Regions from separate parts of the Geodermatophilus sp. SYSU D00965 genome, predicted to be linked through region 2. Evidence: riboswitches for the same ligand, from Rfam matches in the RefSeq annotation. Region 2 holds a riboswitch; each other region holds the start of a gene.

Region 1 (3,277 bases), on a different contig from region 2:
CCCAGGTCGAGCACCGCACGCCCGGCCACCACTGCCGGCCGGTCGAGCACGAACCGTGCCAGGGCCTGCCCGCCCGGCCAGGCCGCGGCCCAGAACGGCGGGGCCTCACCGGCGCCGCCGTCGGCCTCCATCGCCTCCCACAGGGCGACCACGTCGTCGGCCACGTGCAGCCGGACCTCCGGGACGCAGGTCGGCCGGCGGACCTGGGTGTGGGCGCGGACGAACCGGGACGGGACGAGTCTCACGCCTGGGAGTCCACCACCCGCGTCGCGTCCGGCGGGCGCGGCTCCCGGCGGGGCAGGTGGTCGCGGCACCACCGCTCGCAGTCGGCCAGCAGGTTGCCGGTCGAGATGGGCCGGTCCCACGCGGCCGGCAGCTCACGAGGCGCCCGCCCGGGTGGCCGGGCGGCGTCCCCGGGCCCGGGAGCCTGCTCGACGGAACGCCGGCCCACGCTGCGTCTCCCTGGTGTCGGCGTCGGTGGACCCACCGACGGTGTCTCGCTCGCGACCGCCCCGTCGCCGACGGGAGCCGGACACCAGGGTGCCCCAGCCCCCGGACGCCGAGAGCCGCACCCCTCCCTGGGAGGCGTGCGGCTCTCGGTGCGCGTCGCGCGGGACGGCGCTGCTGGTGTTGCCCGTCCCGGACCCGGGACGGGGTGCGTGCTCAGTACCAGCCGGTGGACTGCGAGTGCGCCCAGGCGCCGCACGGCGAGCCGTAGCGGCTGTCGATGTAGATCAGGCCGGCGTCGATCTGGCGGTAGCCGTCGGAGGTCTTGGCGATCCCGGTGCCGGCCCAGGTCGAGTCGAGGAACTGCGGGATGCCGTAGGCGGTGCTGGAGGGGTTCTGCGCGTTGGGGTTCCAGCCGCTCTCCTTGCCCCACAGCTTCTCGAGGCAGGAGAACTGGTCGGCGCTGCCGACCTTGCTCATCGCGTAGTCCTTGAACGACCCGCCGCTCGCCGGGGCGGCCGCGGCCCGGGCGGGCGCGGCGGCCCGCGCGGCCTGTTCGGCGGCCTGGCGCTCGGCGGCCTCGCGGGCGGCCTGCTCGGCGGCGGCCTTCTCCGCGGCGGCCTTCTCGGCAGCGGCCTTCTCCGCCGCGGCCTTCTCGGCGGCCTGGCGGTCGAGCTCGGCCTGGTCCGCCGCGGCCTGCGCCTGGGCGGCGCTGGCCTGGGCGGCCTCGCGCTCGCTGCGCGAGGCGGTGAGCTCCTCGAGCGGGGCGAGGTCGTCCGACGTCGCGGCGGCGGAGGAGCCGGTGAGGCCCAGCTGCTCGGCGACGCTCGTGGACGCGCTCACCGTCGCGGCGTCGGCCTCGGCGGCCGGCTGACCGGTGGTCAGCACGCTGACCGCGACGGCACCGGCAGCGGCGGTGGCCAGCAGGATCGCCGGACGGCGGCCCCGGGTGGGCAGCCGCAGCCGGCGGCGGGCGGTGGTCTCGGTGGCGAGCTCGGCGGGGAGCTCAGCGGTGGCGGGCTCGGAAGCGGCGAGCTCCAGGGTGGCGGGCTCGGTGCGGACGGCGTCGGCCGGGCGGAGGTCGTGCGGCGTGCGGCGGGACATCGGGTGTGGTGCTCCGGGGGCGTGAGGGCGCGCGCGGGACCGGTCCTCGTCTCGGCGAGGACAGCCCGGTGCTGTGGTCGGTGTGGGGTGCCGGGCGCGGTCAGCGAGGGACGCGCGGGCGCCGGCGGTCGCGGGCTGGCGGGGTCAGCGGGCCGAGGAGGAAGCGCGAGGGGCGCGCGGCCGGGTGACCCTGCGGGCCGCGAGGGCCCGTGGGTGAGGCAAGCGGGTGCTCTCCGTTCCTTCCGTGGCCGCCTACCGAGTTAGCTGACGGGTTCGGGCGGGAAGGTGCCCTACCTGCCCTCCGAGCGAGGCTCGGCGGGCAGGATTCACCCCAGTACTGCGGTGGGTCCCCGGCTCGCGCCCGCAGCGGTGCGGACACGACTCGGCGGCGTCCAGCCAGGCTCCCGGGATGGGAGGCTCGACCAACCGGACGTCAGCCACCGTAGGGGCCGTTACCGTCCCGTGACAATCCCGGCGGTCACATCCGTTGCGTGAGGTACCTCGCGCGCGGGAGTCGCCCGCAGCGGAATAGCCAGGCCGTGGCACTGTTGCACGCAGCAGTAGTTGCGCTCTCAATCACCTGGAGCACGAGATGCAGTTCGGGATCTTCTCGGTCAGCGACATCACGACCGACCCCACGACCGGGCGCACGCCCACCGAGGGTGAGCGGATCAAGGCGGTCCTCCGGATCGCGCAGAAGGCCGAGGAGGTCGGGCTCGACGTGTTCGCCCTCGGCGAGCACCACAACCCGCCGTTCTTCTCGTCCTCCCCCACCACGACGCTGGCGCACATCGCCGCGCGGACGAGCACCCTGCAGCTGTCGACGGCGACCACGCTGATCACCACCAACGACCCGGTGAAGATCGCCGAGGACTACGCGATGCTGCAGCACCTCGCCGACGGTCGCGTCGACCTGATGATGGGCCGCGGCAACACCGGCCCGGTCTACCCGTGGTTCGGGCAGGACATCCGCAACGGCATCCCGCTGGCGGTGGAGAACTACGCGCTGCTGCGCCGGCTGTGGGACGAGGACGTCGTCGACTGGTCCGGCCAGTTCCGCACCCCGCTGCAGGGCTTCACCTCCACCCCGCGGCCGCTGGACGGCGTCCCGCCGTTCGTCTGGCACGGCTCGATCCGCTCCCCGCAGATCGCCGAGCAGGCCGCCTACTACGGCGACGGCTTCTTCCACAACCACATCTTCTGGCCCAAGGAGCACACCCAGCGGATGGTCGAGTTCTACCGCCGCCGCTTCGAGCACCACGGCCACGGCGCCGCCGACCAGGCGATCGTGGGCCTGGGCGGGCAGGTGTTCATGCGGAAGAACAGCCAGGACGCCGTCAACGAGTTCCGGCCGTACTTCGACAACGCGCCCGTCTACGGCCACGGCCCGTCGCTGGAGGACTTCTCCCGGGAGACGCCGCTGACCGTGGGCAGCCCGCAGCAGGTCATCGAGCGCACCCTCGGCTTCCGTGACTACGTCGGCGACTACCAGCGGCAGCTGTTCCTCGTCGACCACGCCGGCCTGCCGCTGAAGACCGTGCTCGAGCAGCTGGACATCCTCGGCGAGGAGGTCGTGCCGGTGCTCCGCCGCGAGTTCGCCGCGCTCAAGCCGGCGCACGTGCCGGACGCCCCCACGCACGCCTCGCTGGTCGCCGCCCGGGGCGGGCAGGACAGCACCGTGTACGCCGCCGGGGACGACGTCACCGGGCGCACCGCCGAGGAGGTG
Region 2 (3,277 bases):
AGTTCTGCCTCGTGCTGCTGCGCCGCATGGCCGACCTGCGCCCCGACCTGGTCGCCGAGGCACTGCCCCGCGTCGGCGCCACCCGGGCGGAGGCGCACGCCGCGCACACCCGGTGGCAGGCGCTGCAGCACTCGCCGCGGGCACCGCGCGGGCTGGCCCTGCGCTCCGCCGTCCTCGGGCCGCCCGAGGAGCTCGAGGACCGCCGCTTCGGCGACCTGGACCTGCAGGTCCGCCGCTGGCCGCTGCCGCTCTGGCCGCACCTGTACTGGGAGGTGCTCTCCGCCCCCGGCGGCTCCGTGCTCCAGGAGCACCTGGTGCGCGCGCCGGGCTCGCCGGTGCCTCGCGCCACGGCCGGCCGGCTGCGGGTGTGGGAGCACGTCCTGGACGACGTCGTCGGGCTGCCGGGCGCGCGGAGCGTGGACCCCGGCGTGGTCACCCGCTGGGAGGTGCACCTGCCCGGCGGGGTCCGGGCGCGGTTCGTCTGGGGGCTGCTGCAGGAGGTCAGCCGGCCGGCGGCGCGCTGACCGCGGCCTGGGGCGCCGGCTGCGCGGTCAGCGGCCCGGACAGCACGCTGCCCAGCACCGCAGCGACGACGAGGACGGCGGCCGCGCGCGGCGACCCGGCCGCGAGCAGGGCCGCGCCGGCGGCCCCGAAGACCACCACCTTCGTCAGGACGGCGAGCGCCGCGACCTGCACCACGGCCTGCGGCGCGGCGAACAGCCCCCACAGCAGCGCCGCGGTCAGGGGGACGCCGAGGGCCAGGAGCCACCGCAGCGCCGTCGTCCCGCCGGCGCTCCACCCCCACAGGCCGAGGGCGGCCAGCGCGCCGAGCTCGGTGGCGAAGGCGACGCCCGCCCAGGTCCACTGCCATGCCTGCACCATCTCGGGCCCCCTCCGTGGTGAACGACGCTCTGATACGAGAGCAGTGTTCACACCCGGCGCCGGGACCGTCAAGTCCCGGACACGACGGAGCCCCCGGACGCACGTGGCGTCCGGGGGCTCCGGGGGCTCCGGGGGCTCCGGGGGGCAGCCGCTAGCCGGCGATGCGGTTGAACTGCGGGGTGGCGCCCATGACGTCGACGCTGGCGACCTTGACGACGTCGCCGGAGGTCGGCGCGTGCACCATCTGGCCGTTGCCGATGTAGATGCCGATGTGGCTCACCGGGCTGTAGAAGGCGACCAGGTCACCGGGGCGCGCCTCGGCGCGGGAGACCTGCTGGCCCATCTGCGACTGCATGCGGCTGGAGTGCGGCAGGCTGATCCCGGCCGCGCGGAAGGCGTACTGCACCAGGCCGGAGCAGTCGTAGGAGCCCGGGCCGGAGGCCGCCCAGACGTAGGGCTTGCCGCGCTGGGCCATGGCCGTGTCGATGACCGCCTGGATCGAACCGCTGGCCGCGACGACGGGCGCCGAGCCGCCGGTCGACGCCGGACGCTCGCCGCGGCTGGCCCGCTCCTCGCCGCCGTGCGCGGTGGCCGCGGCAGCCAGGGCGGCGCGGCGCTCGTCGGCGGTCAGCCGCGCGTAGTCGGCCTGGTACTCGGCGATCTGGGCCTGGAGGTCGGCCTGCTGCTTGGCGACCGCGTCGTAGGACTGCTGTGCCTCGGCGGCGACCCGGTCGGCCTCGGCCTGGGCCGCGGTGGCGGCCTCGCCGGCCGCGACCGCCTGGCCGAGCACCTCGCCCTGGTGGCCGGCGACGGTCTGCAGCAGGGTCACCCGGTTGACGAACTCGTCGGCCGAGCCGCTGGTCATCAGCGCCTGCAGCGACCCCATGCTCTCGCCGGTGAAGGCGCTTCGGGCGACGCCGGTCACCTGCTGCTGCGCGGCGGCGACCACCGCCTGCGCGTCGGCGACCTTCGCCGCCGCGGCCTGGGCGGCGGCCTGCTGGGCGGCGAGCGCCTCGCGGGCCTCGTTGAACTGCTCGGTGACGACCTCGAGGTCGTGCCCGCGGGCGGCGACCAGAGTCGCGGCCTCCTGGGCGGTGGCCGGTTCCTCGGCACCGGCCGAGGTCGGGACGAAGGCCACGCCGACGGCGGCGGCGAGGACGAGGGCAGCGCGCCGGGCGGCGCGAGCGGACGCCATGGTGTGGCGGCTCTCCGTTCTTCCACGAGCCGCCTACCGAGTTAGCTGACGGGTTCGGGCGGGAAGGCGCCCGGCGCGCCCGGCCGAGGCCGTGCGTGCTTCACCCCAGTGCTGCGGTGGGTCCCCGGCCCGGCTCCCCCGGGGAGGAGGGAACCGGCTCGGCGGCGACCGCGGGGTGTCACCCATTGCGGTGACGGAGCGCCCCGGCGGACGCACACACCGTAAGCGCCGTGACCCTGCCGTGACAATTACCGGCCTGTGATTTCGTGGACTCTCGACTCGACCGCGCAGGTCCCCGGGGCGGCTGTGGCGGAAGAGACACGTGGGGTCGCCACCGCGATGGCGGGTATGTGCCCTCCATGGATCTCAAGCGACCTCTGGTCGTGCTCGCCATCGCCGGGGCGCTCGCCGGGTGCAGCAGCACCAACAACTCCAACACCGACGTCGACCGCGGCACCACCGACTGCGGCGCCGCCGAGGCCGGCAGCAACCGGGCTGACTGCTCGGAGAGCGAGAACGCTCCCACGCAGGGCGGCTGAGCACCCGCCGGACCCGCTACGGTCCGCCGGGTGAGCGCACGCAGCAGGTACGACGCCGTCGTCGTCGGGGCCGGTCACAACGGCCTGGTGGCCGCGGCCTACCTCGCCCGCGCCGGCTGGTCGGTGCTGGTCCTCGAGCGGCTCGAGCAGGTCGGCGGCGCCGCGGTCAGCCGGCAGGTCTTCCCGGGCGTCGACGTCCGGCTGTCGGCGTACTCGTACCTGGTCAGCCTCCTGCCCGACCGGATCGTCGCCGACCTGGGGCTGGAGGTGACCCTGGCCGACCGCGCGGTGGCCTCCTACACCGCCGTCCCCGGGCACACCGGCCTGCTGGTCGAGCGGGACGAGGGGCCCGCCACCGCCGCCTCCTTCCGGGACCTCACCGGGTCCGACGACGAGCTGGCCGGGTGGCGGCGCTTCTACGGCCGGCTGGCCGACCTCGCCGAGGACCTCGCCCCCACGCTGACCGAGCCCCTGCTCTCCCCCGACCAGCTGGCCGGACGGCTGCGCGACCCGCAGCTGTGGCACGACCTCGCCGAGAGGCCGCTCGCCGACGTGGTCGCCGACGAGCTCTCCCACGACGTCGTCCGCGGGGTGGCGCTGACCGACGGGCTGATCGGCACCTTCGCCGACGTGCACGCCGCCGACGGCCTGGCCGGCCGCT
Region 3 (3,277 bases), on a different contig from region 2:
GTCGACCGCATCGAGTGGCTGCTGTCCGCGGAGGGGGACGCCGAGCAGGTGGTCGTGGCCGCGCACAGCCAGGGGAGCCTGATCGGCCTGGCCGCGCTGCGCTCGATCGCACCCGAGCTCTACCCGAGGGTCGGGTTGGTGACCTTCGGCTCCCAGTTGCGCATGCAGTTCTGCCGCGCGTTCCCCGCGCACGTCGGCCCGGACGTGCTCCGCTGGCTGAGCGACACCTGGGGGGAGCGCTGGGTGAGCCTGTTCCGCGAGACCGACCCGGTCGCCGGGCCGGTCCGGAGCTGGGAGCGGACGCCGGAGACCGGACCGCTGCGGTCACGTCGGCTCTGGGACGAGGGTCCGGAGGACGACTGGCGCGATCCCCGCACCCTGCGCCGGGTCTGCGGCGGCGAATGGCGCCTGCTCGACCCGGTGGCCTCGGACCCGACCAACCAGTCCGCGCCGGAGCCGCCGCTGTACGCACACAGCCGCTACTGGGCCGACCCGGACTGGCCGCTGGCGGTCGGCGTCGCCCGGGGCGCGGCCACGGCTCGACGACCGCTGCCGCTGCGCGGCGCCGGCCAGGTCACGGGGGGCCGGCCCGGCCCCCCGTGACCTGCGCGCGGACGGCGGGCTCAGACGACCAGCGACTGGCCCACGCGGATCACGTCGGGGTCGGCCACCCGGTCGCGGTTCTGCGCGTACAGCTCGCGCCAGCCCATGCCGTGCCGGGCGGCGATGGTGCCGAGCGTGTCCCCGGCCTGGACGACGTAGCTCCCGGACGCCGCCCGGTCGGCGCGCGACGCCCGCTCCGGTGCCGCCGCCTGCGCCGGTGCGGCCGCCTGCGCCGACGAGCCGCCGGTCAGGTACCGCCCGCAGTTCGGCCAGGCGCCGATGCCCTGCCCGTCGAGGGTGCGCTCGGCGACCACGATCTGCTGCGCCTTGCTGGCCAGGTGGGCGTTGGACGCGAACTCCCGGCCGCCGTAGGCCGCCCAGGTGCTCGCGCTGAACTGCAGCCCGCCGTAGTAGCCGTTGCCGGTGTTGATGTGCCAGTTCCCGCTGGACTCGCACTGCGCGACGCCGTCCCAGTTGTGCTCCGCGGCCGAGGCGGATCCGGGGAGGGCGAGGGCGGAGACGGCGGCCGCGCCGGCGAGGACGACGGCGCCGCGGCGCAGGGCGCGAGAGGGCGTGCGGGATCGGTCGTGCTGGGGCATGGAGGTCCTCCGATCGACCGCCGGCGGGGTTAGCTGTCGGGTTCGGGCGATCGGTGCCCGGCCGCGGAACGCGGCTTCACCCCCAGGCGCGCGCAGCGCCGTAGGTGGGTCCCCCACCCCCGTCCACGGTTGGTGCAGAGGCGGACGCCGCCGGACGGGGTTGGGCGGGACGGCGCCGTGCCCGGCCGGACAGCCGGAGCACGCGCGGGACGCTAGGGGCGGACGTCCCGGTCCGCGCGCGGGCACCGGCGTGCCGCCCCGGCGTGGCGCGACAGGCCGGGCCGGGGGCGGCGCACCGCCCCCGGCCGACGACTCTCCGTCGTGAGTCCCGTGACGTCGTTCTAGGCCCCTCTGCAGGGTCCCGCCACGAGCCTGGTGACGCGCCGGAGCGGCCACCCTCCATGGCCCCTCTGCAGGGTCCCGCCACGAGCCTGCGAGTGACGGGGGGGCAGAGGGGTCCTTCTTCAGTCCCGGACGAGGAGCGCGACCGGCAGCCGCTCCAGCGCCGCGCCGACCGGCAGCCCGGCCGCGTCCGAGACGTGCCGGCCGCCGGTGAGCAGGTCCCGCCAGGCGCCGTTCGGCAGCTGCAGCGCGGTGTCGCCCCAGCCGCCGGCGGCGGCCAGCCCGGCGGGGAGCCGGGTCGCGACGGCCACCACCCCGTCCTGCTCCCCGGACCCCCGGTCGAATGCGACGACGTGCTCGGCGGCGGACCCGGTGACCTCGACCGGCTCGTACCCGGCGAACCACTCCGGGTGCTCGCGGCGGGCGCGCAGCGTCCGGGAGACCACGAGCAGCTTCGCCGCGCCCTCCTCCTCGACCGGCGGCACCCAGCCCTCGTCGAGCCGGGCCAGCAGCCGGCGGCGCAGGTCGTAGTCGACCGGACGGCGGTTGTCCGGGTCGACCAGGGAGAGGTCCCACAGCTCGGTGCCCTGGTAGACGTCCGGGACACCGGGCATGGACAGCTGCAGGAGCTTCTGCGACAGCGAGTTCGACCGGCCGAGCGGCGCGATGCGCGCGACGACCTCCTCGATCTCGGCCTGCGTCGCCCGGTCGTCGTACGCGGCGTCGACCAGCGCGTGCAGCTGCGCCTCGAACTGCTCGTCCGGATCGGTCCAGGTCGTCGACGTCCCGGCCTCGCGCGCCGCCTTCTCCGCGTAGGCGTGCGCCCGCTCCCGGGACAACGGCCACGCGCCGACCAGGTTCTGCCACACCAGGTGCGCCATCGGCCGGTCGGCGAGCGGGTGCAGGTCGAGCAGCCGGCGCACCAGCCGCGCCCACTCGGTGGGGAGCTCGGCGAGCACCGCCAGCCGCGCCCGCACGTCCTCGCTGCGCTTGGTGTCGTGCGTCGACAGGGTCGTCATCGACGCCGGCTTGCGCTCCAGCCGCCGGCGCTGCGCCTCGTGGAACTCCGCGACCGTGCTGCCGAAGCGGGCCGGGTCGCCGCCCACCTCGTTGAGCGCGACGAACCGGGCCCAGCGGTAGTACGCGCTGTCCTCCACGCCCTTGGCCATGACCGGGCCGCTGGTCTGCTCGAAGCGGGTGGCCGCCTCGGTGCCGGCCTGCGCCAGCACCGGGTACAGCGCGTCGACCGCACCGGCCAGGTCGGGACGGCGCTCCCGGACCGCGGTCACCGTCGCGGCCAGGTGCTCCCGGCCGTCGGGCAGGTAGGTGCGGTAGACCGGGAAGCTCGCCAGCAGCTCGGCGAGGGTCTCGGTCTGCTGCTCCCGCGAGATGCCGGGCAGCTCGCCGATCACCCGCACCAGGCGGGCCACCTCCGAGCCGAGCATCCCGTCGGTGACCTCGCGCTTGCAGTCGTGCACCAGCTCGCCGTAGTCGACCGCCCGGCCCGACAGCTCGGTGTCCAGCGCGGTCAGCGCCGCCTCGCCGGCCGGGTCCACCAGCACGTCGTCGACCTCGGCGAGGGCGTCGTAGCCGGTCGTCCCCGCGGTCGCCCAGTTCTCCGGCAGGTCCTCGCCGGGCTCGAGGATCTTCTCGACCACCGTCCACCGGTTGCCGGACGCCTCGGCCAGCCGGTCCAGGTAGCCCTTGGGGTCGGCCAGCCCGTCCGGGTGGTC
Region 4 (3,277 bases), on a different contig from region 2:
CACTGAGAGATCCGCGTCCGGGCCAGGAACGGGTCAGCCGAGGCCTCGATGGGACGAGGGTGTCGAGGATCGACCGAGACGCCTCGAGCGCCAGCCGAGATAGCACAGAACAAGGGTGGGGCGGGTGGGGCTCGAACCCACGACCCAGGGATTATGAGTCCCATGCTCTGACCGGCTGAGCTACCGCCCCGGAGCCTCCAGCCTGCCAGACGCCGTCCCGGGCGTGCCCCCGTGGCCGCCCTCCCCGCGGTAGCTGAGGACGGCGGCGCCGGCGGCCCCGAGGACGAGCGCGGCCAGCACCCAGAACGCGGCGGGGTAGCCGCCCAGGACCTCGGCCAGGGCCGTCCCCGCCCACGGCGCCACGGCGGTGGCGAGGGTGATCGGCGCGGCCAGGTACCCCCCGACCGTGCCGTAGCGGGCCGCGCCCCAGCGCTCGGCGACGACGGTGGCCTGCAGCAGCGTTCCCGCGCCGCGCGCGGCACCGGCGAGCACGGAGGCCGTGACCAGCAGGGCCGCGGGTCCGGGCAGCCCGGCGAGCAGGGCGATCGTCCCGGCCGAGGCCAGCACGATGACCACGGCGCGGCCGGCCGGGGAGGTCCGGCGCGCCAGCGGCGCGTACCCGAGCCGGCCGAGGAGCTGTCCGGCGCCCAGCAGGCCGAGGGTGGTGGCCGCCAGGGTGCTGGAGAACCCGCGGCCGGTCAGGAGGGGGATGAGGGTGAGGCTGGCCGCGTAGAGGCCGAACGCGGTGAGCGTCAGCGCCGCGGCCAGCAGCAGGAACCCCGCCGTCCGGACCTCGGGCGGGACCCCGCGGTGGCCCTCCGGGGTGCCCGACCGCGGTCGGGCCCACGCCGCGGGCAGGACGACGGCGTGCAGCGGGACGGTGACGACGGCCAGCACCGCGGCCAGGACCAGGTAGGTCTGCCGCCAGGAGAGGCCGGCGAGCAGCGCGTCGGTCAGCGGCGCGAACACCGTGCTGGACAGCCCGGCCGCCAGGGTCAGGGCGGTGAGCGCCCGCACCCGGTCCTCCCCGTACCAGCGGGCCAGCGCGGTGAACGCGGCCTGGTAGAACACTGCGGCCATCGCGACGCCGGCGACCAGCCACGCCGCCAGGAACCAGCCGTAGCTCGGCGCCAGGGCGATGCCGACCGTCGCGGGCACCGCGAGCAGCGAGCCGGCCGTCATCACCCGGCGGGGCCCGTGCCGGTCGAGCCAGTGGCCCACCGGGATCCCGGCCAGCGCGGAGACCACGAGTCCCCCCGAGAACGCCGCCGACGCCGTCGGCGCCGACCAGCCGGTGTCGGCGGTGATGTCGTGCAGGGCGACCGGGAAGGCGTAGTAGAGGACGCCCCAGCTGGTGATCTCGGTCGCGCACAGCACCACCAGGCCGCGCCGCCGGGCCCGGCGTGTCGGCGGCGTGTCGGAGGATCGTGTGCGGGATCTCACGCCGACGGTCCGCCGCGTCCTCGGGCGCGGGCACGGCGCGCGCTCGCGGTCGGGGGCACGCACCACGTCTACCGGAGTCGGTGCAGGTGGGCGACGGGGTGCCCGCTCCGGCCGGCCGGTAGCGTCCGGGCTCAGCGGAGCGGGGTCGTCCGGGCACGGGCCGTAGCCGGGGGTCACCCTCCCGGGCAAGGAGGCGCGCCGGGGGTGTTACCCGATCGTGACCCCCTGTCGCATCCGTAGTAGCTTTCCCGACGGCCTCGCCGGGCTCAGCTCCTCGGGAACCGAGGGCCTCGGCCAGGCCCCGCCGAACCGCCGCAGGCCCCTCGGGGTCGAGGCGGACCGGGGACCCACCGATCCACTGGGGTGAGTCCTGCCTGCGCTGCGCGCGGGCGGGTAGGGCGCCGTCCGGCCCGAACCCGTCAGCTAACCCGGTAGGCGGCCGCGAGGATGGGAGAACCGTCGCCTTGGCGACCCTGCACCACCGCACCAGCCTGCTCGACCGTGCAACCGCCCCCCGCCGAGGCCGCCGGGCCCTGCTCGTCGCCGCCGCTGCAGCGGGTCTGCTGGCCGGCACTCCGGCCGCGCTCGCCGCGCCCGCCACCCCCGCCTCCTCCGAGCAGGAGGAGCTGACCGCACAGGTGGCCCGCATCGGGGAGCAGGTGCGCGCCGCCGAGGAGCAGCTGCAGCGGATGACCGTGGAGGCCGAGGCCGCGGCGGACGCCGCGCTGGTCGCGCGCGCCCAGCTCACCCAGGCGCAGGCCGAGGCCGAGCGGACCGCCGCCGAGCTCGCCGACGCCCAGGCCGACGTCGTCGGCGCCGAGCAGGCCATCGGTGACCTGGGCCGCCGGGCCTACATGGGCGGCGACACCCGGTACGGCGACATGGAGCTCCTGCTCGACGCGCAGAACCCGACCGAGCTGCTGCAGCAGGCCGCCACGATGGAGGTCATCGGCGACCACCGCGCCGCCCAGCTCCAGGAGTTCCTCGCCGTCCAGCAGCGGGTCGCGGAGGCCGACCGCGCCGCGGGCGAGGCCGTCACCCGGCTCGACGGGGCCGCCCGGGCCGCCGACGAGGCGCAGGCCGCCGCCGACGCCCACCTGGCCGCGGCCCAGGCGGAGTTCGACGCCCGCACCGCGGAGAAGGCCTCCCTGGAGGAGCAGCTGCGGCAGGCGGGGGAGCGGCTGCTCGCCGCCCAGGGTGCCGCGGACCCCGGCGCGGCCTGGGACCAGCGCCAGACGCAGGCGCAGGCGGTGTCCGCCGCGCAGAGCGCCACCGCCATGCCCACCGCCGGCCGGGTCACCTCCTGCTACGGCGCGCGCTGGGGCACCCAGCACCAGGGCATCGACATCGCCGCGCCCATCGGCACCCCGATCCACGTGCCGGAGGACGGCGTCGTGCTCCAGGCCGGCCCGGCCAGCGGGTTCGGGCAGGCGGTGTACGTGCAGCACGGGGACGGCCAGATCACCCTCTACGGCCACGTGAACCGCTTCTTCGTCAGCGCCGGCCAGGTGGTGACCGCAGGCCAGCAGATCGCCGAGGTCGGCAACAAGGGCCAGTCCACCGGCCCGCACCTGCACTTCGAGGTGCACCAGGGCGGGCTCTACGCCAGCCGGGTCAACCCGGTGCCGTGGCTGCACGAGCACGGCATCGCCACCGGCGGCTGCTGACCGGCGGCTGCTGACCGCCGGGCCCCGGTCCGGCTAGCGGCGGCCCCGCAACCGGCCGAGGAGCCCGCCCACGCCGCCGAGGGTCTGCGCGGCCAGCTGCAGGATCGGCCCGCCGGGGATGCCCGGAGCGGACTGCACGATGGGCGCCAGCGCCAGCAGCCCGCTGA

Evidence for each region. Region 2 has a riboswitch for cyclic di-AMP ahead of ACI789_RS16415 (C40 family peptidase). Riboswitches for the same ligand answer to the same signal wherever they lie in the genome.
Region 1: linked by a shared signal. The riboswitch ahead of ACI789_RS21030 (aggregation-promoting factor C-terminal-like domain-containing protein) and the one ahead of ACI789_RS16415 (C40 family peptidase) in region 2 are both predicted to bind cyclic di-AMP.
Region 3: linked by a shared signal. The riboswitch ahead of ACI789_RS11820 (transglycosylase family protein) and the one ahead of ACI789_RS16415 (C40 family peptidase) in region 2 are both predicted to bind cyclic di-AMP.
Region 4: linked by a shared signal. The riboswitch ahead of ACI789_RS15390 (peptidoglycan DD-metalloendopeptidase family protein) and the one ahead of ACI789_RS16415 (C40 family peptidase) in region 2 are both predicted to bind cyclic di-AMP.

Annotation. Positions count from the first base shown of each region.
Region 1 is NZ_JBJGYQ010000026.1:29,449-32,725, forward strand. Features, by position in the region: gene ACI789_RS21020 (class I SAM-dependent methyltransferase) at 1-245, opposite strand, end outside; gene ACI789_RS21025 (hypothetical protein) at 242-451, opposite strand; gene ACI789_RS21030 (aggregation-promoting factor C-terminal-like domain-containing protein) at 664-1,551, opposite strand; cyclic di-AMP (ydaO/yuaA leader) riboswitch at 1,786-1,949, opposite strand; gene ACI789_RS21035 (LLM class flavin-dependent oxidoreductase) at 2,144-3,277, shown strand, end outside.
Region 2 is NZ_JBJGYQ010000016.1:124,879-128,155, reverse strand. Features, by position in the region: gene ACI789_RS16425 (hypothetical protein) at 1-524, shown strand, start outside; gene ACI789_RS16420 (YrdB family protein) at 502-882, opposite strand; gene ACI789_RS16415 (C40 family peptidase) at 1,034-2,077, opposite strand; cyclic di-AMP (ydaO/yuaA leader) riboswitch at 2,093-2,236, opposite strand; gene ACI789_RS16410 (hypothetical protein) at 2,437-2,616, shown strand; gene ACI789_RS16405 (phytoene desaturase family protein) at 2,647-3,277, shown strand, end outside.
Region 3 is NZ_JBJGYQ010000010.1:159,056-162,332, forward strand. Features, by position in the region: gene ACI789_RS11815 (hypothetical protein) at 1-603, shown strand, start outside; gene ACI789_RS11820 (transglycosylase family protein) at 624-1,202, opposite strand; cyclic di-AMP (ydaO/yuaA leader) riboswitch at 1,205-1,347, opposite strand; gene treY (malto-oligosyltrehalose synthase) at 1,667-3,277, opposite strand, start outside.
Region 4 is NZ_JBJGYQ010000015.1:60,367-63,643, forward strand. Features, by position in the region: tRNA gene ACI789_RS15380 (tRNA-Ile) at 117-190, opposite strand; gene ACI789_RS15385 (MFS transporter) at 181-1,443, opposite strand; cyclic di-AMP (ydaO/yuaA leader) riboswitch at 1,782-1,876, shown strand; gene ACI789_RS15390 (peptidoglycan DD-metalloendopeptidase family protein) at 1,908-3,110, shown strand; gene ACI789_RS15395 (maleylpyruvate isomerase N-terminal domain-containing protein) at 3,144-3,277, opposite strand, start outside.